DNA from 2 places in the Streptococcus sp. W151 genome. Region 2 is predicted to be linked to the other one. Evidence: predicted binding sites of a transcription regulator. Region 2 holds the regulator's gene; the other holds the start of a gene.
The links. The regulator NrdR, encoded in region 2, represses ribonucleotide reductase genes. The targets are predictions, from matches to a motif close to ACACNATATATNGTGT.
Positions count from the first base shown of each region.

Region 1: a site for NrdR is predicted at 5,296-5,311, ahead of nrdH (glutaredoxin-like protein NrdH). Genes of this name have one in related genera too.

Region 1 covers NZ_JBRKNT010000001.1:766,162-782,799, forward strand. Annotated here, with positions in the region: gene ACVC7Q_RS03685 (glucose-1-phosphate adenylyltransferase) at 1-508, opposite strand, end outside; gene glgB (1,4-alpha-glucan branching protein GlgB) at 559-2,466, opposite strand; gene ptsP (phosphoenolpyruvate--protein phosphotransferase) at 2,957-4,690, opposite strand; gene ACVC7Q_RS03700 (phosphocarrier protein HPr) at 4,695-4,958, opposite strand; gene nrdH (glutaredoxin-like protein NrdH) at 5,428-5,646, shown strand; gene nrdE (class 1b ribonucleoside-diphosphate reductase subunit alpha) at 5,761-7,920, shown strand; gene nrdF (class 1b ribonucleoside-diphosphate reductase subunit beta) at 8,033-8,992, shown strand; gene alaS (alanine--tRNA ligase) at 9,101-11,719, opposite strand; gene ACVC7Q_RS03725 (LURP-one-related/scramblase family protein) at 11,744-12,229, opposite strand; gene prsA (peptidylprolyl isomerase PrsA) at 12,483-13,427, opposite strand; gene ACVC7Q_RS03735 (O-methyltransferase) at 13,500-14,219, opposite strand; gene pepF (oligoendopeptidase F) at 14,221-16,023, opposite strand; gene ACVC7Q_RS03745 (competence protein CoiA family protein) at 16,096-16,638, opposite strand, start outside.
Region 2 covers NZ_JBRKNT010000006.1:76,162-92,799, forward strand. Annotated here, with positions in the region: gene ACVC7Q_RS08800 (Rgg family transcriptional regulator) at 1-412, opposite strand, end outside; gene ACVC7Q_RS08805 (YceD family protein) at 609-1,148, shown strand; gene ACVC7Q_RS08810 (SPFH domain-containing protein) at 1,273-2,751, shown strand; gene gndA (NADP-dependent phosphogluconate dehydrogenase) at 2,920-4,344, shown strand; gene ACVC7Q_RS08820 (response regulator transcription factor) at 4,354-5,052, shown strand; gene ACVC7Q_RS08825 (PTS transporter subunit IIBC) at 5,284-7,479, shown strand; gene ACVC7Q_RS08830 (endonuclease/exonuclease/phosphatase family protein) at 7,565-8,377, shown strand; gene nrdR (transcriptional regulator NrdR) at 8,543-9,016, shown strand; gene ACVC7Q_RS08840 (DNA helicase) at 9,017-10,195, shown strand; gene dnaI (primosomal protein DnaI) at 10,196-11,095, shown strand; gene ACVC7Q_RS08850 (nitroreductase family protein) at 11,092-11,805, shown strand; gene der (ribosome biogenesis GTPase Der) at 11,864-13,174, shown strand; gene ACVC7Q_RS08860 (SNF2-related protein) at 13,774-16,638, shown strand, end outside.

The DNA of each region.
Region 1 (16,638 bases), on a different contig from region 2:
CATCGGTATTCATGATTCCAAAACGGCTTGCTTCCTTCAAAGGTACATCTAGGACTGCAACGGTCAAGCTCGCATTATTATCCTTGTGAGATTGAAGCATCTCATCATAGTCCATTTTATAGATATGGTCACCAGAAAGAATTAGCACATATTCAGGATTAATGCTGTCGATATAGTCGATATTTTGAAGGATGGCATGGCTAGTTCCTTCGAACCAGCGATTTCCTTCACTAGCTGAATAAGGTTGCAAAATAGAAACACCTGTGTTGATTCCATCCAGGCCCCAGCTTGAACCGTTTCCGATATGACTGTTGAGGGCCAGTGGTTGGTACTGTGTAATCACACCAACATTGTGAATTCCTGAGTTGGCGCAGTTGGATAGAGCAAAATCGATAATACGATAGCGCCCACCAAATTGAACTGCAGGTTTTGCGATGTTTTTGGTTAATTTTCCAAGACGTGTTCCTTGCCCTCCGGCAAGAATTAAAGCGAGCATTTCATTCTTCATTGACTACTTCCTCTTTTTAAAGCTTGGACTCCCATAGAGTCAACCGATCGTCATTTCTTATCTGATGTTTTAGATTTTGTCTTACGCACCTTGCGTTTTACCTTCCAAATACTAGCTCCTAAAGCAGGCAAAGTAAAGGTCAAGGTTTGTTCATAATCCTTCCACAGTCCATCTTTAGACTGAACTGTCGGATTGTGCTCTTTCCAGACACCTCCCCATTCTTCTAATTCTGTATTCCAAATTTCTTCATAGACCGCTGATACAGGCACACCAATCGTAAAGTCCTTGCGTTCTACTGGTGCCATATTAAAGACACATACTAGAAGCTCGCCTTTACGATTCTTCCGGACCATAGACAAGACGCTCTGATCTCGGTTGTCTGCATCAATAATCTCTAAGCCATCAAAGCTATCATCAATCTCCCACAATTCTTTGTGTTCTTTGTAGAAATGATTGAGCTGAGAAGTGAAACGACGCATCTTAGCATTCATTTCATCCTCTAGATTACCCCATTCCAGTTGCTCCTCTGACTTCCATTCCAAAAATTGACCAAATTCTGAACCCATAAAGAGCAATTTCTTACCTGGATGGCAGATCTGATAGGTTAAAAGATTACGGAGTCCAGCAAATTGATTGTAACGATCTCCCCACATCTTGTGCATCAAACTCTTCTTACCGTGCACCACTTCATCATGTGAAAATGGTAGTAAGAAATTCTCAGAAAATGCATACATATAACTAAAGGTCACTAGATTGAAATCATATTTCCGATAGACGGGATCTTCCTCATAGAATCGGAGAATATCATTCATCCAACCCATATTCCATTTATAGTCAAAGCCTAGACCACCTTCTTCTTCAGGGCCTGTGATCTTTTGACCAGCAGAACTTTCTTCTGCAATCATCATAACATCTGGGTGTTCGTTCTTGATAATCGCATTCAAACGTCTGAGGAAATGAACCCCTTCATAGTTGAGGTTTCCCCCATCAATATTTGGTGTCCATGGACCACTATCATAATCGAGATAGAGCATATTGCTCACAGCATCGACCCGAATTCCATCTAAATGATAGGTTTCGATCCAAAATTTTAAACTAGAAATCAAGAAAGACTGTACTTGATTCTTTCCTAAATCGAAGTTCAAAGCTCCCCAACCATAGTTATGGGCCCGATGTTCATCCTGATACTCAAAAGTTGGTGTTCCATCATAATATGCCAAAGCATCATCATTAATGATGAAATGGCCAGGTACCCAATCCACAATCACTCCGATATTGTTGAGGTGACATTCTTCCACGAAATCTTGAAATTCTTCTGGGCTACCATAAGTGTGCTCGAGGGCAAAATAGCCCATGAGTTGATACCCCCAGCTCAATCCCAATGGATGGGCCATCACTGGCATAAATTCTACGTGGGTGTAGTTCATCTCAACCAAATAAGGGATGAGTTCTTCTTTTAGTTGTTTGAAAGTATATGAACTATAATCATCATTTCGTTTCCAAGATCCTGCGTGAACCTCATAGATATTAACAGGTCGTTCCTTAAAACCAAGTTTCTTTCGGCGTGCTCTCCAAAGACCATCTTTCCAGTTCTTTTCCGGAATGGTCTTAATGATAGACCCTGTATTTGGTCGTTTTTCCATCCATAAGGCTAGAGGATCAATTTTTTGAACCTGATGACCATTATTTCGTGTCACCAAATATTTGTATATCTCTCCCTCTTTTGCATCCGTACAGAAGACTTCCCAGACGCCTCCTTCATTACGAACCATTGGAATTTTCCGCGCTTCCCAATCAGTGAAGTCACCAATCAGATCAACTGCCTGGGCATTGGGAGCCCAAACACGGAAGGCATACCCTTCTTGTTCTCCCCTTGTTTCCTTGTGAGCACCTAAATACTCTTGAAGATGGAAATTATCCCCTCTTCCAAATGTCCATAAGTCTATACTTCTATCCATATACTCACCTCTTTTGTTTTTGTAAGCGTTTTCTACATGTTTCTATTTTACTATAAAACTAATTAGTTTTCAAGTTGATTCCAGAAAATCATGTAATTTTATCAGGAAAAGTTCTTTCATTTTCTTTTCCAAACCTTTTACTCCATTCCTTCGCTATCCTCCTAATCTTACTTACGATTATACTATATATCCTTTGGAATTTAAATTAAAAACCGAACATTTGAATCAATATTTTTATTACTAACTAGTTTACTACGAATAAAATGAACATTTATATGAACAAAGAAGAAAAATCATAAAAAAAAGAGGCTGGGACAAAAGTCCTAGCCTCTCAATTTTCTTTGGAGTGTCGAGCAAGACGCAGTGGTTGAGTGGGCTCTATTACGCTGATTTCATCAGCTTTTACAGCCCTACTCAACTGTGCGGAGGTGGGAAGACGAAATCGAATTCTAACGAATTACCGATTTCTGTCCCACTCTCTGATTGATTCTTAGTCTACGTTCACGTATTCTTTAGAAAGTTCAAGCACTTCTTCCATTGTTGAACATTCTGTAAGAGCACGGTTGGCATATTCTTGCATCTTAGCTGTATCCAATTTCTTCATCAAGCTACGTGTACGAAGGACAGATGTCGCTGACATGGAGAACTCATCCAAGCCCATTCCGACAAGAAGTGGAACAGCCGTTTGGTCGCCGGCCATTTCACCACACATACCAGCCCATTTACCTTCAGCGTGAGCCGCTTTGATCACGTTGTTGATCAAACGAAGGATAGATGGGTTATATGGTTGGTAAAGATATGAAACTTGTTCGTTCATACGGTCAGCAGCCATTGTGTATTGGATCAAGTCATTTGTACCAATTGAGAAGAAATCAACTTCTTTAGCAAATTGATCAGCAAGCATTGCAGCAGCTGGGATTTCAATCATGATACCTACTTGGATATCATCTGCTACCGCAACTCCTTCAGCAACCAATTTTGCTTTTTCTTCTTCAAGAATGCCTTTAGCCGTACGGAACTCCGTCAACAAAGCAACCATCGGGAACATGATCCGCAGTTTACCGTGAACAGATGCACGAAGCAAAGCACGCAATTGTGTACGGAACATTTGATTACCGGTTTCAGAGATAGAAATACGCAAAGCACGGTAACCCAAGAATGGGTTCATTTCTTTAGGAAGGTCGAAGTAAGGAAGCTCTTTATCCCCACCGATATCCATTGTACGAACGACAACAGGTTTACCGTTCATACCTTCAAGAACCGCTTTGTAAGCTTCGTATTGGTCATCTTCAGTTGGGAAGTCTTGAGAATCCATATACAAGAATTCTGTACGATAGAGACCAACAGCTTCTGCACCGTTATCATTTACCCCTTCAACGTCTTTAGGTGTACCGATGTTAGCAGCCAATTCGAAATGTTTTCCATCAGCAGTAACTGTTTGAGCATCTTTAAGGAGAGCCCATTCAGCTTTTTGTTTTGCATAAGCTTCACCAGCTGCTTTGAAGGCAGCAATTTGTTCTTCACTTGGGTTGATGATGACTTCACCAGTGATTCCTGAAACAGCCAAAACATCACCATCTTTTACAAGTTCTGTAATGTTGTTTGTACCAAGAACTGCTGCAATTTCAAGCGTACGCGCCATGATTGCTGAGTGACTAGTACGTCCACCGATATTCGTAACAAAAGCTTTTACAAATTTTTTGTTCAACTGAGCTGTATCAGATGGCGTCAAGTCATGCGCTACTACGATTGCTTCTTCATTGATAGAAGCAGGGTTTGGCAATTTCTTACCGAGCAAGTTGGCAAGGACACGTTTGGTCACGTCACGAATGTCTGCTGCACGTTCTTGCATGTAAGGATTGTCTTCCATTCCTTCAAAAATCGCAATAAACATGTCAGTGACTTCTTTCAAGCCAGCTTCTGCATTGATTTTTTTCGTGCGAATCGTTTCTTTGATCTGACCAATCATTTCAGGGTCAGCGAGAACCATCATATGCGCATCAAAAACTTGCGCTGCTTCTTCACCAAGGCTTGCTACTGCATTCTCCCGAATTAGAGAAAGCTCGTTTTGTGAAGCTTCAAGAGCTGCATCCAAACGAGCTTCTTCTGCACTTGTATCTTCGACTGAAACAGTCTCAAATGATAAGTCTGGTTGAATGAGCAAATATGCCTTAGCAACGGCAACACCGTCAGATGCTGCAATTCCTTTTAGCATTTTTGTCATATTTTTAAGCCAATCCTTCTTTAGTCATTGTTTCTGAGATAGCTGCGATCGCATCATCAGCGTCAGCACCTTCAGCAGAAATTACAACGTCAGCTCCTTGACCAACACCAAGGCTCATAACACCCATGATTGATTTCAAGTTAACTGATTTACCTTTGTATTCAAGTGTAATATCTGAAGCAAATTTGCTAGCAGTTTGAACCAACAAAGTTGCTGGACGTGCGTGGATACCTGTTTCTGCCACGATGTGGAAATCTTTAGAAGCCATAGTTTGACTCTCCTTTTAAAATTAGTTTTGAGTTACATGTGATAACCCTTACAATTTGGTATTATATCATCTTTTGAAATTTTTTTCAAGATTTTTATTACTGACTTACAGAAAAAGACTGCGAAAAATCCCAATTTAGATACATTCTAAGAAGCTACTGAAGAACGGAGAAAATATCTTTTCAATTTTCTACTATAAAGTAACATTTTCCTCCGCTTTCAAATAAAAAGAAGCAACTGAACCACAGGATATTGATTCCCCAAAAAATTATAACTAATTAAAGATGCTTTAAAGCCTATTCCTGTCCCATTTCTTGGAATTTCTCAATTTCCGTCCACCACAATATATTGTGTTTTAAAAACTCCATTTCATCTCTTTGCACAATATTTAGTTTTATTTTGTTGACAAGTTGCTGGATTTTGTTTATACTGTTTACAGATTTATATTTCGATAGGAGAACGAAAAAGAAATGGTAACCATTTATTCAAAAAATAATTGTGTTCAGTGCAAAATGACCAAACGATTCCTCGATAGCAATCACGTGGAATACCGCGAAATTAACTTAGATGAACAGCCAGAATTTGTAGAACATGTTAAAAACCTTGGCTTTAATGCTGCTCCAGTTATTCAAACACCGGATGAAGTATTTTCTGGTTTTCAACCAGCTAAGTTGAAGAAACTTTCTTAATAAACACAGTATTTTGCTTAAATAGGGTCTAGCGTTAGCAACCTAACACTAGACTTTTTACTTGTAAAGAGAGGACTTCTCCTCTTCATTTTTTTGAACTAGAAAAGGATTATTATGGGATTAAAATCTCTTGAAGATGTGACGTATTTTCGTCTTAACAATGAAATCAACCGTCCAGTAAACGGCCAAATCATGCTTCATAAAGATAAGGAAGCTTTAGATGCTTTCTTTAAAGAAAATGTTGTACCAAATACTAAAGCCTTTGACTCGATTACAGATAAGATTCAGTACCTTCTCGAGCACAATTACATTGAGAGAGCTTTTATCGAGAAATATCGTCCTGAATTTTTAGAGGAATTGGCCCAATTTATCAAAGACCAAAACTTCCAATTCAAGTCCTTCATGGCGGCTTATAAATTCTATAACCAATACGCTCTGAAAACAAACGATGGAGAGTACTATCTCGAAAGTATGGAAGACCGCGTCTTCTTTAATGCTCTTTATTTTGCGGATGGAAATGAAGCTATCGCACGAGACATCGCAAACGAAATTATCCACCAACGTTACCAACCAGCTACTCCTTCTTTCTTAAACGCTGGTCGTGCCCGTCGTGGAGAATTGGTTTCTTGTTTCTTGATCCAGGTAACTGATGATATGAATGCAATCGGACGTTCTATCAACTCTGCCCTTCAACTTTCTCGTATCGGCGGTGGGGTTGGGATCTCCCTCAGCAACCTTCGTGAAGCTGGAGCACCGATCAAGGGCTATGAAGGAGCTGCTTCTGGGGTCGTACCTGTTATGAAACTGTTTGAAGATAGCTTCTCTTACTCGAACCAATTGGGACAACGTCAAGGGGCTGGTGTGGTGTACTTGAACGTCTTCCACCCAGACATCATTGCCTTCCTTTCTACTAAGAAAGAAAACGCCGATGAAAAAGTTCGGGTTAAGACCCTCTCACTTGGGGTCGTCGTACCAGACAAATTCTATGAGTTGGCGCGTAAAAATGAAGAAATGTACCTCTTCAGCCCATACTCTGTTGAGCGTGAATACGGAGTACCATTCAACTACATCGACATCACTGAAAAATACGATGAGTTAGTCGCTAATCCAAATATCCGTAAGACAAAAATCAAGGCACGTGATTTGGAAACTGAAATTTCTAAATTGCAACAAGAATCTGGCTACCCTTATGTAGTCAACATCGATACTGCTAACCGGGCAAACCCAGTTGATGGGAAAATCGTCATGAGTAACTTGTGTTCAGAGATCCTCCAGGTTCAAGAACCAAGCTTGATCAACGATGCCCAAGAATTTGTCCAAATGGGAACTGACGTCTCATGTAACCTTGGTTCAACCAACGTGGTCAACATGATGACTTCACCTGATTTTGGTCGTTCCATTCGTGCCATGGTTCGTGCCTTGACTTTCGTTACAGATAGTTCCCATATCGTGGCCGTTCCAACTATTGATCATGGAAATAAACTGGCGCATTCGTTTGGACTTGGAGCCATGGGACTTCACAGCTACCTTGCGCAACAATTGATCGAATACGGATCTCCGGAGTCTGTTGAGTTTACAAGTATCTACTTCATGCTCATGAACTACTGGACTCTCGTAGAATCAAACAACATCGCGCGTGAACGAGGCGTTACCTTCCACAACTTCGAAAAATCAGACTACGCCAACGGTAGCTACTTCGATAAGTACACAAGTGGAGAATTTGTACCAAAATCTGATCGCGTGAAAGAACTCTTTAAAGATATCTTCATCCCAAGTGCAGAGGATTGGGCAGAACTGCGTGCTAAAGTTCAAGCAGATGGTCTTTACCACCAAAACCGCTTGGCTGTTGCACCAAATGGTTCTATCAGCTACATCAATGATGTGTCTGCTTCTATCCACCCAATCACACAACGGATTGAAGAGCGCCAAGAAAAGAAAATCGGAAAGATCTACTATCCTGCTGCTGGTTTATCAACCGAAACCATCCCTTACTACACTTCTGCCTACGACATGGATATGCGTAAGGTGATTGATGTTTATGCGGCTGCAACTGAGCACGTAGACCAAGGTCTTTCACTGACCCTCTTTATGCGCAGCGATATTCCAAAAGGTCTCTACGAATGGAAAACTGAAAACAAACAAACCACTCGTGACTTGTCTATCCTTCGTAACTACGCCTTTAACAAGGGTATCAAGTCTATCTACTACGTCCGTACCTTTACAGATGATGGTGGAGAAGTCGGTGCTAACCAATGTGAAAGCTGTATCATCTAAGACAGCCCCAAGGTTCGCCATTAAAAGTCGGTTCGCCGACTTTTTGTGCGTATTCTATCCATTTATGGTAGAATAGTAACGATTGAATGAATAGAAAAAGAAAGTGATGCAAATGGAAACATACTACAAAGCCATTAACTGGAATGCCATCGAGGATGTCATCGATAAATCTACTTGGGAAAAGCTAACCGAGCAATTCTGGTTGGATACACGTATTCCTTTGTCAAACGACTTGGATGACTGGAGAAAGTTGTCTAATAAAGAAAAAGACCTCGTTGGTAAAGTCTTTGGTGGATTGACTCTGTTGGATACCATGCAGTCAGAAACGGGTGTGCAAGCTCTTCGTGCAGATATCCGTACTCCCCACGAAGAAGCTGTCTTTAACAACATCCAATTTATGGAATCTGTCCATGCTAAGTCCTACTCTTCCATCTTTTCTACCTTGAATACCAAGTCAGAAATCGAAGAGATTTTCGAATGGACCAATACCAATCCTTTCCTTCAAAAGAAGGCAGAGATCATCAATGAAATCTACCTCAATGGCACTCCTCTAGAAAAGAAAGTTGCTAGCGTCTTTCTTGAAACCTTCCTCTTCTACTCTGGTTTCTTCACACCGCTCTACTATCTTGGAAACAACAAGTTGGCCAACGTGGCTGAGATCATCAAGTTGATAATCAGGGACGAATCTGTTCACGGAACCTATATCGGCTATAAATTCCAACTCGGATTTAACGAATTACCAGAAGAGGAACAAGAAAAACTCAAAGAATGGATGTATGACTTACTCTACACCCTCTATGAGAATGAAGAAGGCTATACAGAGAGCCTCTATGACGGTGTTGGCTGGACAGAGGAAGTCAAGACTTTCCTTCGTTACAACGCTAATAAAGCCCTCATGAACTTGGGACAAGATCCGCTCTTCCCAGACTCAGCAGATGATGTCAACCCAATCGTCATGAACGGGATCTCAACCGGAACATCCAACCACGACTTCTTCTCTCAAGTCGGAAATGGTTACCTCCTCGGTGAAGTAGAAGCCATGCAGGATGACGATTACAACTACGGCCTATAAGACAAAAACCTTTCCAGATGGAAAGGTTTTTTGTTGCAATTTTTTCTGATTGGATATGTTTCTTTTTAGAAAAAAGAGGTCGGACAAACATCCAACCTCTTCTGTTTATTACAATTTACCTGCTACTGCATCCAACAATTCTTGGATTTTCGCTTGGTTGCTTCCTCCTGCCATGGCCATGTCTGGTTTACCACCGCCACGTCCATCAACGATTGGAGCCAATTCTTTAATCACATTACCTGCATGCACATCTTTTGTCTTGCTGGCTACAAGGACGTTCACTTTGTCACCGATGGCTGCGACAAGAACAAGCACATCAGAGTAGTCTTTTTGTTTCCAGTTATCCGCAAAGGTACGAAGGGCACCTGCATCTGATACAGAAACTTGGCTTGCGATAAAGCTGTGACCATTTGCTTCTTGAACATTCTTGAAGACATCACCTGCTGCTGCAGCCGCTGCTTTTTCCTTCAATTCTGCATTTTCTTTTTGCAATTGACGAAGTTGCTCTTGAAGACCTTCCACCTTGTGAGGGACTTCTTTGAGTTGAGGGGCTTTTAAGGTTGCTGCGACTGCTTTCAGAGCATCTTCTTGATCACGATAAGCTTCGAAGGCTTCCTTGCCAGTCACTGCCAAGATACGACGAGTTCCTGACCCAATCCCTTCTTCTTTGACAATCTTGAAGAGACCGATTTCAGAAGTATTGCCTACATGGGTACCACCACAGAGTTCCACTGAGTAGTCACCGATGGTGACAACACGGACTTCTTTACCGTATTTCTCACCAAAGAGGGCCATCGCTCCCATTTCTTTAGCAGTATCGATATCTGTTTCAATTGTTTCTACTGCGATTGCTTCCCAGATCTTCTCATTGACTTGTTGCTCAATAGCGCGTAATTCTTCAGGAGTTACGGCTTGGAAGTGAGTAAAGTCAAAGCGAAGGAATTCTACTTCGTTGAGAGATCCTGCTTGGGTTGCGTGGTTACCAAGAATATTGTGAAGAGCTGCATGGAGCAAGTGAGTTGCTGTGTGATTCTTCATAACACGGTGACGACGATTAGTGTCAATGGCCAAGGTGTATTCTTGGTTCAAGGCAAGAGGAGCAAGGACTTCAACAGTATGGAGTGCTTGTCCATTTGGTGCTTTTTGAACGTCTGTTACAGTCGCTACGACATTTCCTGCCGCATCCAAGATTTGACCGTGGTCAGCTACTTGTCCACCCATTTCAGCGTAGAAAGGTGTTTCTGCAAAGATCAGTGATGCAGTTCCTTCTGAAACAGCTTCTACTTCAGCATTGTCCGCTACGATAGCCACCAACTTAGAAGGCAATTGACTAGCATTGTAGTTAAAGACACTTTCAACTGTGATGTTTTGAAGGGTTTCATTTTGCATCCCCATAGATCCGCCTTTAACAGCTGATGCACGCGCACGTTCTTGTTGTTCCTTCATAGCTGCTTCAAAGCCTTCACGGTCGACTGTCATTCCAGCTTCTTCGGCGATTTCTTCTGTCAATTCTACTGGGAATCCGTATGTATCATAGAGTTTGAAGACATCTTGACCAGCGATAACCGTTTGGCCTTTTTCTTTCAAGTCTTCAACGATGGTTTGGGCAAAGTGTTGACCAGAGTTCAATGTACGAGCAAAAGATTCTTCTTCACTCTTGATGATTTTTTCGATGAAGTCTTGTTTTTCAAGTACTTCTGGGTAGTAACTTTCCATGATCTTCCCAACGGTTGGAACCAATTTATACAAGAAGGTTCCTTCGATCCCCAATTTTTGACCATGCATAGAAGCACGACGGAGGAGACGACGAAGAACGTAACCACGACCTTCATTACCAGGAAGAGCCCCATCTCCAATCGCAAATGAAAGCGAACGGATGTGGTCTGCAATCACCTTGAAGCTCATGTTGTCGCCATCTGGATCATAGGTTTTACCAGACATCTTTTCAACTTCACGGATAATTGGCATGAAGAGGTCTGTTTCAAAGTTGGTCTTCGCCCCTTGGATAACGGCTACCAAACGCTCTAAACCAGCGCCCGTATCAATGTTCTTGTGTGGCAATTCCTTGTATTCGCTACGAGGAACGGCAGGGTCTGCGTTAAATTGTGACAAGACAATGTTCCAGATTTCGATGTAACGATCATTTTCGATATCTTCTGCAAGCAAGCGAAGACCAATATTTTCAGGATCAAAAGCTTCCCCACGGTCAAAGAAGATTTCAGTATCTGGTCCAGAAGGTCCCGCACCGATTTCCCAGAAGTTGTCTTCGATTGGAATCAAGTGACTTGGATCCACACCAACAGCGATCCAACGGTTGTATGAATCCTTATCATCTGGATAATAGGTCATGTAAAGTTTGTCTTTGGGGAAGTCGAACCATTTAGGACTTGTCAAAAGCTCATAAGCCCAAGTAATGGCTTCATCACGGAAGTAATCCCCGATGGAGAAGTTCCCCAACATTTCAAACATAGTATGGTGACGAGCAGTCTTCCCTACGTTTTCGATATCATTGGTACGAATAGCCTTTTGAGCATTGGTAATCCGTGGATTTTCAGGTTTGATGGTTCCATCAAAGTATTTCTTAAGAGTGGCAACCCCTGAGTTAATCCACAAAAGGGTTGGGTCGTTTACAGGAACCAAGCTAACAGATGGTTCTACTGAGTGGCCTTTGCTTGCCCAGAAATCAAGCCACATTTGGCGGACTTGTGCACTAGATAATTGTTTCATATTTGTCTCCTAATTTTTATAAGATTAGTTGGCGCCTGCTTCTAACATTTCGACATAATCGATAGCGACACACAGTGAGATGACTAAATCAGCGTATTCATCCTCATAAACCGATACTTGATAAGTAGAGGTTAGATGAAAGAGTTCTTTGCTAATCTCAGCGACGATTTGATCCCGATCATCGAACAATTTGAATTCCAGGTCCCAGATATTTCCCTGCACCCGAAGCCCCAAATCTTCGATTTCATATTTGTCTCTGAAGAGCGTCAGCTTTTTATAGATATAAAAGCGGTCCCCATTCATCAACTCAACCTCAAATTTTGGAAGAAGGCTGATTGTTTTTTTGGTAATATAGCTAACTTTTTCTCCATTTTGATCATAGATGGTAAAGGTCTTAGGAATCTTAAGAAAGGATCCCTCAACCTGGTATTCGACATTTCCTAACTCATCTTTGATATCGAAGCGTTCGCCACCCAATCGAAATTTTTGTTTCACTTGATAGGTTCTCATCTTTTGATCTCCTTTGAAAAGCTTCAGAGAACGATTCACAAACAAAAGACAAGCCACTAAACGAAGGGCGAAAAACCGCGGTACCACCTTCATTCAATGAACTTGTCATTCTTCATTTTGTATGCAATTGTCTCAGCCGAGTAGCAAAATCATTTCTCTTCCATGGCTCGCACCCCCGCCACTTCTCTGATTCCGAGTAACAATGATTTATTCTCAACTATTTCATTATACAAGTTCCAAAAGGAACCGTCAACTATTTTTTAGATGATGAGCTGCTACCGCTTGTTTCAACACCGATATTTTGCAAATATTGGTTGAATGTTGATTTGAAGGCATCATCTTTGACCTTGATATTGGCATTGGTCATCGCTTTTGCAATAATGCTACGGATGTAGTTAGTATCTTGCTTACGACCGTCAACAATGATCTCTTTCAGACGTTTTTCGTATTTCTTCCAGTCAGAACCTTTTTCTGTCTTCTTGTTCAATTTGACAATATAGTAGCTAGCAGAATAGTTTTGACCTGCTGAAACTGTGATGACATCTGAAATTCCATTTTCATCCAACTTAAAGGCAGCTTCTTTGACTTGAGATGGAATATCTGCTGTTCCTGAATCGAACTTGACTTCGCCACCTTTGTCTTTTGTAGCCGTATCTGTAGAATTGTCTTTAGCGATTTGGGCAAAGTCTGCACCTTCAGCTTTAGCAGCTTCCAACACTTCTTTTGCTTTATCTTCAGAATCCAACTTAATAATTTGTGCTGTTACTTCTGGTGTGTAAGATTCAAAAGCCGCCTTGTAGTCTGACTCTTTGATATCTTTCTTAGCAGCTTGATTAACTGCATATTCCAACAACATATTGCTACGGATTTGTTTCTTCGCTGTTTCTTCCGTCAAACCTTGTTGCGCCAAGTAAGCTTCAAATTGTTTCCCCAATTGTTTCTTTTGTTTAGCCAATTCTTTATCGACTTCTTTATCAGAAACTTTTGATCCATATTCTTTTTCAAAGACTTTATTGATGGTCATTTGGAAAAGAACTTGTTGAGCTCCTTGGTTTGTTTTGATTTCATCATAGAAATCAGAAACTGTAATCGTGTCCCCTTTCATAGTCACTACGTCTTTGTTTGTGCCATTGGCACATGCTGCTAGCGTTACGACTGATAGCAAGGTCACAGCACCTGCTACAAGTTTTTTCTTCATGAAAATTATTCTCCGTTCCTTTTTAAACTTCTTCTATTTTACCACAAATTAGAGAGAATACCTTAAATTTACCTAAAAAGAGCTGGGATCTGGCAAGGTTACCGTCTCTGCATTTTTACGAATCATCAAAATACCATCTCCAAGTGGCACCAAACTAGCGGTCAAACCTGGATGATTGAGAGTCGCATTAAAGAGATTTTGAAGCCCCCGGTAAATGGTTCGTTGCCCACGACGAACTTCCATGATGTCTTTGGCAACATCTCCCCCTTGGAAAATATCATCCAGTACCACAATTCCTCCAACTTCTAAGAGTTCTAGAATGCGGGGCAAAAAGACAATGTATTTAGACTTGGCTGAGTCCATAAAGACAAAGTCATAGGTCTCTGTTAAATCCTGTATGACATCTACAGCATCTCCTTCAAGCAAGGTGATTTGCTTTCTCTGATCGTATTTAGCCAGATTTTCCTTGGCAAAACCAATCATTTCTTCATTCCGATCAATAGTGGTAATTTGTGCATTGGGAGCATATTCAGCCATTAAGAGAGCTGAAAATCCAATTGCTGTCCCAATTTCAAGGATTTTCTTTGGTTGTAAAGCTTGCAAGAGTAGTCTAAAGTATGCTACCGTTTCATGCGGGATGATGGGAATATTTTCCTTGCGGGCGAATGCTTCTAATTCCTTCAAGGCACCAGCTACCGGCTTTTGACGGGTCCGCATAAAGTCAACGATCTCGTCTTTAACGACTGGCCGGCGCATATTGTGGTTGGCATTTTTACTATAAGACTCTACCATTTTATGCGAGTCCTAATTTTTCTACTAGGGCTTCAAATTCATTCAAACGACGTTCAAAGACTGCAAAAGCTGCGTCCAAATAGTCTTCTTTTTCCATATCCACACCTGCTTTGCGGATGACATTGAGTGGATAATCAGAGTTTCCAGCCTTCAAGTAGTCGATATATTTGTCACGATCTTCTTGGGTTCCATGAACGATTTTTTCAGCTAGAGCTGAAGCTGCTGCAAAACCAGTTGAATATTGGAAAACGTAGTAGTTATAGTAGAAGTGAGGAATACGAGCCCATTCATATTGGATTTCAGGGTTGTCTTCTTTTGAAAGACCGTAGTATTTCTCATTGAGTTCTGCATAGAGGTTGTTCAAGAATTCACTAGTCAAAACAGTACCTTCTTGGTCTGCTTTATGGATAGCATGCTCAAATTCAGCAAACTGAGTTTGACGGAAGACGGTTCCACGGAAGCCATCCAAGAAGTGATTCAAAATAGCAAAACGAGTTGCATCGTCTTCTACTTCTTCTAGGAGACGTTCTGTCAAGATATTTTCATTGGTTGTAGAGGCAATTTCAGCAAGGAAAATAGAGTAGTCTCCATAAACATACGGCTGAGTTTCACGTGTATAGCTAGAATGCATACTATGACCAGTTTCATGTACCAAGGTGAAGAGGTTATCCAATGTATCTTGCCAGTTCAACAACATAAAGGCATTGGTATCATAAGAACCACCTGAATAGGCACCTGAGCGTTTTCCTTGGTTGACATGCACGTCGATCCACCGTTCGCTAAAGGCACGTTTCACACGAGAAAGATAATCCTCACCCAAAACAGCCAAGACTTCTTCTGCTTTGGCCAATGATTCTTCATAAGTAAACTTGTAGTCTGTATCGGATAATGGCGTATACATATCGTACATCTTCAAGTCTGAGATTCCTAGAATTTTTGAGCGCAATTGCACATAACGTTGCAAAAGTGGCAAGTGTTTGTTCACAGCTGCTACCAAGCTATCATAAACACTTTCTGGTACAAAGTTTTCAGAAAGGGCTGCTTCACGGGCAGATGAGAATTTGCGAACTTTGGCATTGAAGTTGTGAACTTTTACATTGGTTTGCAAGGTTTTTGCATAGGTATGTTGGTACTGTTCATAGACCTTGTAGAGACCTTCATAAGCTTCTTTACGAACGGCACGATCTTTTGACTCTACCAAAGAAATATAGTTTCCATGTGTTAATTGAACTTCTTCACCCTTGTCATCATGCACAGTTGGAAAAACAATATCTGCATTGTCCAAAATTTCAAATGTTTCCCCACCAGCAGCAAAGATTTCACCAGCTCCTGCAAGTAATTCTTCCTCTTTTTGGGACAAGACATGTTCTTTTTTCTCTAGCAAACGATCAAAATAATGACCATATTGTTCCAAGGCTGGAACCTCACTCACAAAAGCCTTGTACTGCTCATCTGTAATGGCCATGAACTCAGGCTCATAGAAGGCAAAAGTTTCGCCTAACAAGCTATAAAGAGACATCCCTTTTGATTGGTATTCTTGGTATTTAGCCACTCGTGTATCTTGGTCATTTTTCATATGAGCATAGACATAGACCTTTTCTAAGCGACGGCTCAATTCCAAATAAGCATTGGTTGTCTCCAAAAGCGTTTGCGCTGAATCCAACAAATGGCCAGCATAGTGGCTAGCTGCTTTAATATCTGAAGCTAAGCTAGCTGCTTCTTCTTCCCAAGCTTGATCTGTCGCAAAAATTGTCGACAAATCCCATTGGTATTTTTCATCAATTTCATTACGTTGTTTTACCATTTCGATTAATCCTCCAATGGTACTATTTTAGCATAAAAATGAACATTTCGGGAGGATTTCTATCCTAGAAAGTTAGCTTTTCTGCTGAGTATAAAAACGTGGGGGATAAATGATCTGAACGGGTTGGATCCCTTGCGTCTGATAATAGGTCATAAATTGCTGGTAGTAATCTTCTACATCCTCTTCAATTTGAAGCAAGTTCTGTGAAAGGATCGGACGACAAAGAGGATAAAAGTAATCCAGCCCCAGTTCCATTAGATGGTGTCCCTGCAAATAGAATTCTTCCTGAAGCCTCATCCACTTTGGGTGACGGTAAAAGAGCTGCTGCTGTATATAGGTTAAAAATGTACGATCGAGATCGACTGCCATTTGTTGCATGGGTTGCGAAAAATATGGGGTCCGTAAGACTTCCAGTAAAGACCTTTGACCAAAAGGAAAAATTTCTGTTTGATAATGCAAACGCCCTCTCAAATCTTCATGGATGAGGTAATGCAAACGGAGCTCTTGCTTGGTCAAATCCAATTCCCAAAGATGAAACCCACGATTATAACTAAAATATAGAAAACCAGCCTGTAGCTTGGTCAGTCTTTCCTTTAGCCATAACTTTTTACCAAG
Region 2 (16,638 bases):
GGAAATCTAGTTCCTCTTGGTTAGCAGCCAACTCTACCTCGGGATAGTTGCCAAGCATTTGGGCCTTGAGAATAATGCTGGCTAAGAAGTCTTCTTTTTTGTGATTTTTCTGATAAGCTAGCTGGTAGCTTTGGTACAAGGCTTGATCATGTTCCAAGCTCATGTTTTCATAGTGCTCTTTCAACAATTTGGGGATAAAGGAGTGCTGATCGATCCCTGCAAGATGGGAAAACTCGCTGAGACTGGTTTTAACTTGTTGTAAGGCCAGGAAAAAACGTTGCGTCGTCAGGTCATTTTCTCCTCTTTCAAATCGAGATAGCATAGAGCGCGAAAATTCCCCGCCTGTAGCTTCTTCTAATGAAAGATGGCGACTTTCCCGTATTTGTCGAAAAACTGCTCCAATTTCTTTCATGCCTTCTCCTCTATCTATACAAGGACCAATGCCTTAGCATTTGTCTAAGAGATTGTGGGACCCTGGTGTACAAAACCAATAGGTCTAGTTCTCTGTATCTTTTTCATGATTATAACAAATTTTTGAGGAGACTTCTTGGTTGAAGGGACCGCTTCATGATATACTAGTAGTATCTAGAAGATGTGAGGGCAAAAGAATGAACTTATATACACAAGAAATCCGTAAAAATCCTGAAGGACTGGCTTTTGATCAAGAGTTGGATTTGCTAAAGGATCTGCAAAAGCGCAATCCAGAAATTCTTGATTTAAAGGATGTGACAGCGACAGGCCGAGTAGCCTATGATACAGGTCTTTATGTCTTGGATTACCAATTGACCTATACCATCGTTCTGGCATCCAGCCGAAGCATGGAGCCTGTTGAGATCAAAGAAAGTTATCCTGTGACAGAGGTGTTCGCTGAGGATGTAGAGTCTGATGCAGATATCGAAGCCTTAGAAGAGGATTTGATCCTTCCCATCGAAGGGGGCAAGATTGACCTGAGTGAGAGTGTGGCAGATAATATCCTGCTTACTATTCCTCTCAAGGTATTGACGCCAGAAGAAGAGGCCGGACACGGCTTTATCGAGGGCAATGATTGGAAAATCATGACAGAAGAAGAGTACCAAGAAGCTCAAGCGGTTAAGAAAGAAGAAAATAGTCCTTTTGCTGGTCTCCAAGGTTTATTTGAGGAAGAATAGGCTAGGGATGACATATTAAAAATCTAAACATAAATACAGGTCTATTCTTTGAGGAAAAGACTTCTTTTGATATACTAGGATTTATAAATAACAGAGGGGAGACCTCTGAAAAAAGGAGAAAAGTATGGATACATTATTTATTCCAGGCTGGTTGATAACAGGTCTCATTGTTGCTGTCATTATTGTAGTTTTGCTTGTAAAAGGCTACGTGAACGCTAAACCAAACGAAGTTGTTGTTATTACAGGTCTTCGGAAGCAACGCCACTTACGCGGGAAAGCTGGTTTTATGATTCCCTTTGTCGAACAACGCTCTTATCTTGATATTGAGCAATTCTCGACAGATGTTCGGACATCTGAAGCAGTCCCAACACTGGACTTCATTAACGTCCGTGCCGATGCAGCTGTTAAATTAAAAATCGGTACAACCGATGAGATGATTGCCCGTGCTGCAGAGAACTTCTTGAACTGGAATACGACAGATATTTCCAATTCTGTCCAAGATGTCTTGGAAGGAAACTTGCGGGAAGTGATCGGTCAGATGGAGCTCCGTAAGATGGTCAATGACCGTCAAGAGTTTGCCTCAAAGGTGCAAGACAACGTAGCGCCAGACTTGGCTAAAATGGGTCTGGAAGTCATCGCCTTTACGGTTCAATCTTTCTCTGATGAAGGGGGAGTCATTGATAACCTTGGTATCGAAAATGTTGAAACCATCAAGAAGGATGCCTTGATTGCCAAAGCCAAAGCAGAACGCGAGCGCAAAGAAGTAGAAGCGGAACAAGATAAGCTAGCCAACGACAAACGCGTCGCAGCCGACCTTGAAATCGCGCAAAAACAAAATGAGTTGAAACTCAAACAAGCAGCCCTCAAGCAAGAAGCAGATATTGCTCAAGCCAAGGCAGATGCTGCGAAAGGGATTGAGGCAGAAGTGCAACGTCGTGAACAAGAGCGCGTGGCAGCTGAAGCCAACATCATGAAACAAGAGAAAGAAGCGGAAGTTAAGGAACGCGAAGTTAAGGTTCGTGAGCAAGAATTGGATGCCAACATCCGTAAGCAAGCCGAAGCTGAAAAGTATGCTCGTCAACAAGCAGCCGAAGCAGAATTGATCGAACGCCAACGCAAGGCGGAAGCTGAACTTTTCGAAACACAAAAAGAAGCGGAAGCTCGGAAAGCTCAAGCCGAAGCAGAGAAATTTGCCCAATTGCAAGAGGCAGAAGCCATCGAAGCCAAAGGTCGTGCAGAAGCTGAAGCCATTCGCTTGAAACTAGAAGCCGAAGCCAAAGGTTTGGACCAAAAGGCAGAAGCGATGAAGAAAATGCAAGAAGCAGCCATTACTGAAATGGTCGTTGATAAGTTGCCTGAAATTGCGCGTGCTGTCGCTGAGCCATTGACCAGGGTGGATAAGATCACCATGTATGGTGAAGGAAACGCCTCTAAGATGGTGGGTGATATCATGCAAAGTATCGATCAAGTCTCTCAAGGAGCTGGATTTGATATCCGTCAATTACTAGCAGGAGCTCTTGGGGTCAATATGACGGTCAATAAACTTAAAGAAGGAGAACAACCGGTCATTGAAGCGGATGAATTAGCTTCAAAAGAAGATTAATGCCATTCATAAGGAAGTGCCTGAGAACTGTTTCTCGGGCACTTTTGTTTTTAAGATCAAATGATTTGCAGGAGCTTCTCTCTCTTGGAGAAGTGGGAAGCTATTTTCTACTTTCATTTGATGTCAAAAAATGGTAGAATATAGGCAAACTATAAAGAGGAGTGTCACATGACTAAAGCAAACTTTGGTGTTGTTGGTATGGCCGTAATGGGTCGTAACCTTGCCCTTAATATTGAATCTCGTGGCTATACAGTTGCCATTTATAACCGTAGTAAAGAAAAAACAGAAGATGTTGTTGCTTGCCATCCTGATAAGAACTTTGTGCCAAGCTATGATATCGAAAGCTTCGTAAACTCTATCGAAAAACCACGCCGTATCATGCTCATGGTTCAAGCAGGACCTGGTACAGATGCAACCATCCAAGCCCTTCTTCCACATTTGGATAAAGGCGATATCTTGATTGACGGAGGAAATACTTTCTACAAAGATACCATCCGTCGGAACGAAGAGTTGGCAAACTCTGGTATCAACTTTATCGGTACAGGGGTTTCTGGTGGTGAAAAAGGTGCCCTTGAAGGTCCTTCTATCATGCCTGGTGGACAAAAAGAAGCCTATGAATTGGTAGCAGATGTTCTTGAAGAAATCTCTGCAAAAGCACCAGAAGATGGAAAACCATGTGTCACTTACATCGGTCCTGATGGAGCTGGTCACTATGTGAAAATGGTCCACAACGGGATCGAGTATGGCGATATGCAATTGATCGCAGAAAGCTATGACCTCATGCAACACTTGCTTGGACTTTCTGCAGAAGACATGGCTGAAATCTTCACTGAATGGAACAAGGGTGAACTGGACAGCTACTTGATCGAAATCACTGCGGATATCCTTGGACGCAAAGACGACGAAGGTCAAGATGGACCTATCGTAGACTACATCTTGGATGCTGCAGGAAACAAGGGAACTGGTAAATGGACGAGCCAATCAGCTCTTGACCTTGGTGTGCCATTGTCACTCATTACTGAGTCAGTATTTGCTCGTTACATCTCTACATATAAAGAAGAACGTGTACACGCTAGCAAGGTGCTTCCAAAACCTGCTGCCTTCAAATTTGAAGGAGATAAGGCTGAATTGATTGAAAAAATCCGTCAAGCCCTTTACTTCTCAAAAATCATCTCATACGCACAAGGTTTTGCCCAATTGCGTGTCGCTTCTAAAGAAAACAATTGGAACTTGCCATTTGCAGACATCGCATCTATCTGGCGCGATGGCTGTATCATCCGTTCTCGTTTCTTGCAAAAGATCACTGATGCATACAACCGTGATGCAGATCTGGCTAACCTTCTTTTGGATGAGTACTTCTTGGACGTCACTGCTAAGTACCAACAATCAGTTCGTGATATCGTAGCTCTTGCTGTTCAAGCAGGTGTACCAGTACCAACCTTCTCAGCTGCCATCACTTACTTTGATAGCTACCGTTCAGCGGATCTTCCAGCAAACTTGATCCAAGCACAACGTGATTACTTTGGTGCCCACACATACCAACGTAAGGACAAAGAGGGTACCTTCCACTATTCTTGGTACGACGAAAAATAATCTTGTTCTATGGTCAAACGAGTTCTACTAGTAGAAAATGAGAAGCAAATCGCTCGCTTCATTGATTTGGAACTTCAAAAAGAGGGGTATCAAGTTGATGTGGTCGAAGATGGAAAAGCGGGTCTGGCGTTGATTGCTGCGACTAAATATGATCTGATCTTGTTTAATTACGATTTGTCAGATATGTCTGGTGAAAGATTCGCAGAGGAAATCAGTCAGATTCGCCCAGCTTCTGTTTTGATTGTTTTGGATAGTCGCGAAAAAATTGCCGAACACGAAAAGAGTATTGAGCGCTTTGCTGTTTCCTATATGGTCAAACCTTTTATTATCAGCGATTTGGTAGATAAGATCACAGCTATTTTTAGAGGACGTGATTATATTGACCAACATTGTAGCCAGATGAAAATTCCAACCTCATACCGCAATCTGCGCATTGATGTGGAACACCATACCGTCTATCGTGGGAAGGATATGATTAGTTTGACCCGCAGAGAGTACGACCTCCTAGCGACTCTGATGGGAAGTCAGGGAGTGGTGACTCGTGAGCAATTGCTAGAGAGTGTTTGGAAGTACGAGAATAAGGGGGAGACCAATATTGTCGACGTCTATATCCGTTATCTTCGTGGGAAAATTGATCTTCCGGCTCAAAAAAGCTATATTAAGACCGTTCGTGGGATTGGCTATGCCATGCAAGACGAACTAGAATGAAACATTCGAATCCTTAAAGGGTTCGAATGTTTTTATGTTCAAGGGAAACGTTTGCGTTCAAAAAGGATGGGTTTTGAAAAGGATTTGGCTTAAAAAAGATAAAAAAAGATAAAATTTGGAGAAAAAAATGAATGTAAGGCTTTACAAATTTTTAAAATATGGTATACTAGAATCATATTAAGCGCAAACGTTTTCTCGAAAACAAAGCCTTAAGCAATATAAGGAGGTTGAATGATGAATAAAGGATCATTCAAAAGTTTATTTAGCTTTGAATTCTGGCAAAAGTTCGGTAAGGCCTTGATGGTCGTTATCGCTGTAATGCCAGCTGCTGGGTTGATGATTTCAATCGGGAAATCAATCCCTATGATCAACCCGAATTTATCTCCACTTGTTATTACAGGTGGGGTTCTCGAACAAATCGGTTGGGCGGTTATCGGTAACCTTCACATCCTGTTTGCGCTCGCTATCGGTGGTAGCTGGGCCAAAGAGCGTGCTGGGGGTGCCTTTGCGGCTGGTCTCTCTTTCATCTTGATTAACCGTATTACAGGTGCAGTGTTTGGAGTTACATCTGCAATGTTGGCTGATAAGGATGCTACCGTTCACACGATCTTAGGTGGATCGATTAAAGTTGCGGACTACTTTATCAGTGTTCTTGAAGCACCAGCTCTGAATATGGGGGTATTTGTAGGGATTATCTCAGGTTTTGTTGGAGCAACAGCCTTCAATAAATACTACAACTACCGTAAACTCCCAGAAGCCCTTTCTTTCTTCAATGGGAAACGCTTTGTACCATTCGTTGTTATCGTCCGTTCAGCTCTTGCAGCCTTGGTTTTGGCAGCCTTGTGGCCAGTAGTTCAATCAGGAATTAATGGATTTGGTGTTTGGATCGCCAACTCCCAATCCACTGCTCCAGTATTGGCACCATTCTTGTACGGTACCTTGGAACGTCTTCTCTTGCCGTTTGGTCTTCACCACATGTTGACCATTCCAATCAACTATACTCAATTGGGTGGTAGCTACCAAGTACTTACAGGTGCTGCCAAAGGAACAACAGTATTTGGACAAGATCCACTTTGGTTAGCTTGGGTAACAGACCTTGTTAACTTGAAGAAAGCAGATCCTAGTCAGTATCAACACTTGCTTAAAGCATACGTACCAGCTCGTTTCAAAGTTGGTCAAATGATCGGATCATTTGGTATCTTGATGGGGGTTGTGGTGGCTATCTACCGCAATGTGGACCCAGATAAAAAAGAAAAATACAAAGGGATGCTTGTTGCAACTGCTCTTGCAACCTTCTTGACAGGTGTTACAGAACCAATTGAATACATGTTCATGTTCATTGCAACACCATTGTACTTGATCTACGCCTTTGTTCAAGGTGCTGCCTTTGCAATGGCTGACTTGGTTCACCTTCGTGTTCACTCATTCGGTTCAATCGAATTCTTGACACGTACTCCAATGGCTATCAACGCTGGTTTGGCACTAGATATCTTTAACTTTGTATGGGTAACAGTCCTCTTTGGATTTATCATGTACTTCATTGCCAACTTCATGATTAAGAAATTCAATTATGCGACTCCAGGACGTAATGGAAACTACGAACAAAATGATGATGCCCCTTCAGGAGATGGTGCAACAGCTGGAGCTGCTACAAGCTCAGCAAGCTCACAAGTGATTAACATCATCAACCTTCTTGGTGGACGTGCGAATATCGTAGATGTTGATGCATGTATGACTCGTCTTCGTGTAACTGTTAAAGATGCTGAAAAAGTCGGTACTGAAGAACAATGGAAAGCAGAAGGCGCTATGGGTCTTGTCATGAAAGGACAAGGTGTCCAAGCAATCTACGGACCTAAAGCTGACGTATTAAAATCTGATATCCAAGACGTTCTTGATTCAGGTGAAGTCATTCCTGAAACACTTCCTAGCCAAATGACAGCAGTTCAAAAAGCTGAAGCAACCTTTAAAGGTGTGACGGATGAAGTGCATTCCGTTGCAGATGGTAAAGTGATTAACATCGAAGATGTGAAAGATCCAGTCTTCTCACAAAAAATGATGGGTGACGGATTTGCGGTTGAGCCTGAAAATGGCCACATCGTTTCACCAATTGCTGGTAAAGTGACCAGCGTCTTCCCAACCAAACATGCCCTTGGTTTGGTAACCGATAATGGTTTGGAAGTCTTGGTTCATATCGGTCTAGATACAGTTAGTCTTGAAGGAAAACCATTTGAGGTTAAAGTTACTGAAGGCCAAACAGTGGCTGCTGGAGACCTCTTGGTAGAAGCAGACCTTGATGCGATCCGTGAAGCAGGTCGTGAAACATCAACTATTGTTGTCTTCACAAATGCAGATGCGATTAAATCAGTTAAGATCGAACATACTGGTAAATTGGCTGCAAATGCTCCAGTTGCAACAGTAGAATTATAAGAGATATCGGCAAAGAAAACGAGGTTGGGGCAGTGTACCCGGCCTCTTGCCGTTTCTTGATTTGAAAAGAAGGAGAAATCAGGGGATGAAATTTTTAACATTAAATTCCCATAGTTGGATGGAAGAGAATGCCCAGCAAAAATTTGAGACCCTCAAGGAGCAAATTTTAGAAGCACAATATGATGTGATCTGTTTCCAAGAGGTCAATCAAGAAATGGCCTCAGAAGCAGTCAAAACGGATGAGTATTATCAAGCTTTGCCATCAGCTGTAGCCATTCACAAGGATCACTTTGTTCGCGTATTGGTTGAGGAGTTGGCTGCTCAAGGTCTTCATTATTACTGGACTTGGGCTTACAACCATATTGGCTATGATCAACTCAATGAGGGGGTAGCCGTTCTTTCGCGTCAACCTTTGAAGTCGGATGAGATATTGGTCTCCAATATGGATGATCCAACGGACTACCATACGCGTCGGGTGGCCGTTGCCCATACCAGTGTCGATGGAAAAGAGATTGCTGTTGCCAGTGTCCATCTTTCTTGGTGGGACAAAGGCTTCCAATTTGAGTGGCCACGCATTGAGAAGTACTTCAGCCAAGTAGGTAAACCCTTTATTCTAGCGGGTGATTTCAATAATCCTGCTGGTCAAGAAGGCTATGAAACGATTCTATCAAGTTCACTTGAACTTCAAGATAGCTTTATTGAAGCTAAAGAAACAAAGGGTACCTATACTGTAGGTCCTGGAATTGATGGCTGGACGGACAATCAAATTCCATTGCGGATTGATTACGTCTTTGCAAGTCCGGAATGGGACATCCAGTGTCTTTGTGTCATCTTTGATGGGGAAAATAGACCCCATGTCAGTGACCACTATGGCTTAGAAGCTGAATTATCACTTTAATATAAACGGAGAGTCGAAAGGAAAACGATTTTATTCAAATCGTCCTTCGACTCTTTTTTATGGATCAAAGAGGAGCAGGCATAGGGGATTCTCCTGTTCTTCTGCTTTCTTTACGATTCAATTTATGGTAAAATGAAGTGTTAAAACAGTTTAAGGAGGTAGCAAATGCGTTGTCCAAAATGTGGTGGAAGTAAGTCTAGTGTGGTGGATAGTCGACAAGCTGAAGATGGGAATACCATCCGTCGTCGCAGGGAATGCGAAGAATGCCATTATCGCTTTACTACCTACGAACGTGTAGAAGAACGGACTCTAGTAGTTGTCAAAAAGGATGGGACACGCGAGCAATTTTCTCGTGATAAAATCTTTAATGGCATTATCCGCTCGGCTCAAAAACGGCCTGTTTCTAGTGATGAAATCGAAGAAATTGTGAATCGGATCGAGCAAAAGGTTCGCAGCCAAAGTGATAATGAAATCAACAGTGAGTATATTGGTTCTTTGGTCATGGATGAGTTGGCAGATCTGGATGAGATCACCTATGTCCGTTTTGCTAGTGTTTACCGGAGTTTCAAGGATGTCGGTGAATTAGAGACCCTCTTGAAACAAATCACGAAGGGAACCAAGAAGAAAAAGGAAAAATAGATGAAGCCCAATACGCCTTTTGCATTTTTAAAAAATAATCTTCTTCCACCGGCAGGGGCTGCATTGGAGCAGTATTACCTGCCTATTTTGGAGACGGATACGGTAGCGGTTTATCGGTATCTGCTCGCCTCTTATGATCAGGGCGAAAAACAATATTTACTGGCGCAAATCCTCAATCATTTGAATATAGGATTTCCACAGTTGCTACTAGCCTTTGATCGTTTAATTGCTATGGGTTTGCTCGATCTCTTTGAGGAAGAAGTTGGGATTACCATTCAGTTACATGCTCCTCTTGAGGCAGAACAATTTTTTTCAAATGCTGTTTTTAAACGCTTACTTGAAAAGAAAATTGGGGAAAAGGCCGTGGAGGATCTGCTTCCAGCGCGCTCTTTAGGGACTAGACGGCAAGTATCCTTCTCTCAAGTCTTTGGACTAGATGCTGGTGAGGTGACTGTTGTTGCCAGTAAAAAACAGCAGTTTGATATGGAAATGTTTAAACGGATGATGGGGCGTGATGGACTTCGTTTTGCGGATGAAGGAGAAGCGACTCTGGCCCTCTTTGCCATCGCAGAAGAGCAACAATGGACCTGGTATGAAACCTATCTCCTAGCAAAAGAAACAGCTGTAGAACGGACCATTTCTCCGAAGAGAATGAAGCAAAAATTGGCTCAGGCTAGCCAAGAGCAACCCCGCGTGTCTTATAGCCGTCAGGAAGAAACTATTCTGAGAGAAGCTAAGGCAAAATCCAGCTTACAATTTTTAGCGGAGATTAAAAAGGTTCGCAATGCGACCATTACGCAGAGCGAACGCAAGACTCTATCTAAGTTAGCTGATCTAGGCTTACTAGATGAGGTGATCAATATTATCTTATTGTTGACCTTTAACAAGACCCAGTCTGCTAATCTGAATGAAAAGTATGCTTTGAAGGTAGGAAATGATTTTTCTTATCAAGGAGTCAACAGTGCGGAACTGGCGATTTTAAAAGTTCGAGACCGCCAGAAACAGGCTAAGGTTCAAGGAAACAAGGGGACGAGTCCTACATCAGCCAAGGGCAAGCAAAACAATGTTCCCAAGTGGAGTCAACCACATTATCAAAATCAAACCAGTCAAAAAGAAAAGGTGGATCTCGCTAAAGAGAAACAGCGCCTGTTAGAAAAACTGAATCAAGGAGGTGAGTAGATGGAAAGTGTAGGTCAAACCATGTCTCACATGAATCGTGCGCGTCAATTTAACTATGAGGATTTGGTCGCACAGATCTTGGCAGACCAAGAAGTCGCTGCCTTTATCAAAGACCGGTCTTTGTCTGAGCAAGAAATTCGTCGTAGTATTTCAAAATTTAATCAATACATCAGTGAGCGCAACCGTTTCTTATTGGGAGATCCGGATTATATTGCCAAAGGTTATAAGCCCATCCTCACCATGAATGAAGGATATGCGGATGTCGCTTATGAGGAGACACCAGAGTTAATCGAAGCTCAAAAACGTGCTGCGATCAACCAACGTCTCAACTTGATCAATCTCCCTTCAACTTTGAAAGAAGCGAGTCTAGCCAAGGTAGAGCTCGATGATAAGGGACGATTTGTGGCCTTTGAGGAATTAGCTAATTTTGTAGCCAACTATCCCGAGTATCAAAAGGGAATTTACCTCTATGGTGATTTTGGAGTAGGAAAGAGCTACATGATGGCAGCTCTGGCTCATGATTTATCAGAAAAACGCCAGGCCTCTACCACTCTACTACATTTCCCAAGTTTTGCTATCGATGTCAAAAATGCCATCAGTTCGGGCTTGGTCAAAGAAACCGTAGATCAGGTGAAAAAAGCCGAAATTTTAATTCTCGATGACATCGGTGCGGAACAGATGTCAGCCTGGGTGCGAGACGAAATCTTACAAGTGATTTTGCAGCACCGGATGCAGGAAAATCTTCCGACCTTCTTTACCTCTAACTTTAATTTTGAAGAGTTGGAACGCCATTTTGCAACGTCGCGCAATGGTGATGAAACCTGGCAGGCCAAACGTGTCATGGAGCGCGTGAAATTTTTAGCTAAGGAAATCCATTTGGAAGGAGTCAATCGCCGATGAATGAAACGATCCGTTTAATGAATGCTCATTTTTCTGTTCGCCGGTTTAAGGAAGAAGCTATCAAAGAAGCTGACCTCAAGGAAATCTTATCAGCTGGGCAGATGGCATCAAGTTGGAAAAACTTTCAATCTTATTCTGTGATTGTGGTGAAGAGCAAGGAAAAGAAAGAAGCTCTCTATGACTTGCTTCCTCAAGAAGCGATTCGCCAATCAGCCGTATTTCTCCTCTTTGTTGGGGATTTAAACCGTGCTGAAAAAGCTGTCAAACTTCATGAGAAGGATTTTCATCCGGAAGGTGTGGATAATTTGTTGATCACTTCAGTGGATGCAGCTCTAGCAGCTCAAAATACGCTATTGGCAGCTGAAAGTCTCGGCTATGGTGGAGTCATTATTGGCATGTTGCGCTACTGTTCAGAGGAAGTTGCAAAACTCTTCCGTCTGCCAGACTATACCTACCCTGTTTTTGGGATTGCCCTTGGAGTACCCAATCAGCAGCATGCGGTGAAACCACGCTTACCCTTGGAGCAGGTTGCTTTTGAAGAAGAATACCAAGAACAAGACTTATCAGTTGTGACTGCCTATGACAAGGTACAGGCAGATTATGCTGGAGCGCGTGTAACGGACAGCTGGAGCGAGCGCCTTGCAGCTCAATTTGGGCAACCTGAACAAGAAAAAACCAAAAAACTACTAGAAAAACACAAACTATTATAGAAGTGAAGAGAGACCTTCTTGAAACGAGGTCTCGCCTATCTTTAGAAAAGAGGAAATCATGGCCCTACCAACTATTGCGATTGTAGGCCGTCCCAATGTTGGAAAATCGACGCTCTTTAACCGGATTGCCGGTGAGCGGATTTCCATCGTTGAGGATGTAGAAGGAGTCACTCGTGACCGCATTTATGCAACAGCTGAGTGGTTGAATCGAAAATTTAGTATCATTGATACAGGGGGAATTGATGACGTAGATGCCCCATTTATGGAGCAAATCAAGCATCAGGCAGAAATTGCCATGGACGAAGCAGATGTCATCGTCTTTGTCGTTTCTGGCAAAGAAGGGATCACCGATGCCGATGAATATGTCACCCGTATCTTGTATAAGACCCATAAACCAGTGATTCTGGCTGTCAACAAGGTAGATAACCCAGAGATGCGCAATGATATCTACGACTTTTATGCCTTAGGACTGGGTGAGCCACTACCGGTATCCTCTGTCCACGGGATCGGAACTGGGGATGTGCTCGATGCCATCATCGAAAATCTCCCCAATGAAACAGAAGAAGAAAACCCTGACATCATCAAGTTTAGCTTGATTGGTCGTCCAAATGTTGGGAAATCAAGCTTGATCAATGCCATCCTTGGAGAAGATCGTGTGATTGCTAGCCCAGTAGCTGGAACCACACGGGATGCCATTGATACCCATTTTACCGATGCAGATGGCCAAGAATTTACCATGATCGATACAGCTGGTATGCGCAAGTCTGGTAAAATATATGAAAACACTGAGAAATATTCTGTTATGCGTGCCATGCGTGCCATCGACCGTTCAGATGTGGTTTTGATGGTCATTAATGCCGAAGAAGGGATTCGGGAGTATGATAAGCGGATCGCTGGCTTTGCTCATGAAGCTGGTAAAGGTATGATCATTGTTGTTAACAAATGGGATACCATTGAAAAAGACAACCATACAATGAAGCAGTGGGAAGATGACATTCGTGATCAATTCCAATACCTTTCTTATGCACCAATTGTCTTTGTGTCTGCTCTTACCAAACAACGTTTGCACAAGTTGCCAGAGATGATCAAGCAGATTAGCGAGAGTCAAAATACGCGTATTCCTTCAGCTGTCTTGAACGATGTGATTATGGATGCGATTGCCATTAATCCAACGCCGACCGACAAAGGAAAACGCCTCAAGATTTTCTATGCGACCCAAGTGGCAACCAAGCCACCAACTTTTGTGGTCTTTGTTAACGAAGAAGAACTGATGCACTTCTCTTACCTCCGTTTCTTGGAGAACCAAATTCGCAAGGCCTTTGTTTTTGAAGGCACTCCAATCCATTTGATTGCGCGAAAACGGAAGTAGGGAATACAAGACAAATGGATCAAAGTGGAGAAGGATATTTCAATTAATAAAATGCTCATTCTTCCAACTATGAAAACAACTAAAAGTAGCGCATAGGCGTTGCTTTTTTGATAAGCTGATAAAATGAAGTGGAGAATAGTTAGATGCATAGTATCATAGTCCGGATATTCTTTATTCCTTATGCTTTTTTTAAGGATGAGTAGAGTAAACTCAGGAACATCATGAGAGCTTTAGGGTTTTGTACTTATTATTTAAAATCTATCTGTATCTCTTGTTTCTCGGTTCGATCGTAAGCTTGGAGCTCTTGATCCTATTGCTGGGGATTTTATTAAAAAATAAGGTCGTGTTTTTTCTTTTCTCTATGAGCAATCGGGATTTTACTATTCCCTTTGTTTAGCTATTCGATCAAACAGTTAACAGATAGGTATTAGGGATAGCTGTTTGAGCTGAGACTGTTACGAAATCAGGTGAAAAACTGGGACAATGCTGTCTCAGTTTTTCTATCAAAAACGGGCTAAAATCCTTTCAAGATGATGACTGTTTTTTCTAAATTTTGCTTAAATATGGTATAATAAAGGGATTAATCTAAGGTGGTAAACATGGCAAAATTAATTCCTGGGAAGGTTCGTTCACAAGGGAGCCTTCTCTATGAAGCTGGGAAAGTTTCCCTTCAGGAAGTAAAAGAAAAATACCTGTATTTTCGAGTGGAAGAAGAAAGCTTGCGGTACAGTTTGGACGACGATGCCGTTTTTTGTAGCTGTGCTTTCTTTCAAAAGAAAAAATTCTGTACGCATCTGGCAGCTGTAGAAGCTTTTTTGAAGAATGATGACAGTGGGAAAGCTGCTCTTGCAAGTCTTGAAGAAGATGCCAGTGCGACAGAGGAAACTCAGGAAAAGGTTTCTTTTGGAAGTTTGTTTTTAGATCAGGTCCTTCCAAAAATCGAAAAGAAAGAAACTCGCTATGTCTTATCAGCAGTCGGACAGGAGGATGAATACTCTGGTCAATTCTTGTGGACCCTTCGCATTCGTCGCTTGCCAGACGAGCGCTCTTATGTGATCAGAGATGTGCTGGCTTTTTTGCAGACCCTTCAGAAAGAAGGCCATTTTGCAATTGGCAAAAGTTACTATGAACCTATTTCTTACTTAGAATTTGATGGTGCTAGCCAGGATGTGATCGATTTCCTACAGGGCCTAGTCACAGATGGGGGATCGAAAGAGCAAGATTTCTTTCCTAATGCTGGTCGCCATCTCTATTTTCCACCGACTCTTTTTGAAGAAGCTGTGGAATTACTAATGAATTTGGACTCTTTTCTCCTGCAATATAGCTTATATGACTTTTCAGAAGTCCATTTTCAGGATGTCCATGGGGAGGAAGATCTCTTTCATTTTCAGGTGGAAGACCATGATGATTTTTACGAATTGATTATTACGGAGCCACAAGTCAAGGTTGTAGAGTCTGCTACTTATCTGTTTCGAAATGGTATCTTCTATCACCTGACGCCCCAACAGCGGATCTTATGGAGGGCGATTCAAGATTTGCCAATGGATCAGGATCGCAAAAAACGCCTGCATTTTGATCCAACGGATCAGACCAAACTTTCCTATAGTTTAAAAGAGTTCAAAAAACTGGGACAAATTACAGCTCCGACCAGCTTTTTAATCCACGATTTCACTCCGGAATTTCATTTTGATCTAGCACAGGACCAGACTGTTTTACTGGACGTGGTCTTTCAATACCAGGATCGTGTGGTGACCACGCGTGAGGAACTCCTCAATCTTCCTTATTCCAGTGATTTTGATAAGGAGCAAGAAGTCTTTTCAACCATGCTAGCAACAGGGTTTACAGATGACTTTTCTTCCCAAAGAAGTCCGTTATCAAGTGAGCAAATCTATCCATTCTTTCACCAACAGATCCCGACTTTTGAAGCCTTAGGAGAGGTTATCCTCTCTGATAGCCTTTTAGATCTTTATCAAGTGGAGCGTCCAAAAATTGATGTGAAAACTAATGGCAATTTGCTGGAGATCGGTTTTGACTTTGAAAGTGTGGATCCAGCTGAAGTGGATCAGGTCCTCAAAGCTCTTGTGGGGCAAGAAGATTATTTTGTCAGCCATACAGGGAAGGTCCTTGTTTTTGATGAAGAAACCAAGAAGATCAGTCGAGCCTTAGCAGATCTGCGGGCTAAAATGAGTAAGGGTGGGAAACTACAAGCCCGCCGGATTGCTGCTTATCAGCTATCTGATTTGTTGGCAGATCAAGACAATGTTCATTTTTCAGAAGAATTTCGAAATTTGGCTCATGATCTGACCCATCCAGAAGATTACCAACTCCCTCAGATGACAATTCAAGCAACCCTAAGGGATTATCAAGAGATCGGGGTCAAATGGTTCTCTATGCTAAATCATTATGGTTTTGGTGGTATTTTAGCGGATGATATGGGGCTTGGGAAAACCCTGCAGACCATTTCCTTTTTGACCAGTGTTGCAAAAAAAGAAACTAAAATCTTGATTCTAGCTCCGTCTAGTCTCATCTACAACTGGAAACAAGAATTTTCAAAATTTGCTCCTCAGATGGAAGTGGCAGTCGTATATGGCCTCAAGCAACATCGTGATGACCTCATTGCAACCAATCCTCAGGTAGTCATTACGAGTTACGCCTCTTTCCGTCAGGATGTGGAGGAATACCAGAAAAATCAATATGACTACCTAATTCTAGATGAAGCTCAGGTCATGAAAAATGCCCAAACCAAGATTGCTCAACACTTACGTGGATTTGAGGTACCGCATATATTTGCGCTATCTGGGACACCGATTGAAAACCATGTGGGAGAGCTTTGGTCCATTTTCCAAATTGTTCTTCCTGGTCTGTTTCCAGCTAAAAAAGAATTTCAAAAGTTGAGTCCTGAGACCATTGCGCGATTTGTCAAACCTTTTGTCCTGAGACGGAAAAAAGATGAAGTGCTCCAAGAATTACCGGACTTGATTGAAACAACCTATCACAATGAGCTGGACGAAAGCCAAAAAACGATCTATTTAGCCCAATTAAAGCAAATTCAAGATCGGGTTCGAAGTTCTAGTGAGGAAGAATTAAATCGGAGTAAGGTTGAAATTCTCTCAGGTCTCATGCGCCTTCGTCAAATCTGTGATACTCCAGCCCTCTTTATGGAAAACTATCAAGGAGATAGTGGGAAATTGGAGAGCCTTCGAGATCTTTTGGGTCAAATCAAGGATGGTGACCATCGAGTTTTGATTTTCTCCCAATTCAGAGGTATGTTGGATATCCTAGAGCAAGAGATTGATCAGCTCGGCATGACTTCCTTTAAAATCACGGGTTCCACCCCGGCTAAAGATCGTCAAGAAATGACCAATGCCTTTAATGCTGGAGAGCGCCATGCTTTTCTTATTTCTTTGAAGGCCGGAGGAGTCGGATTGAACCTCACTGGAGCCGATACCGTCATCTTAGTCGAT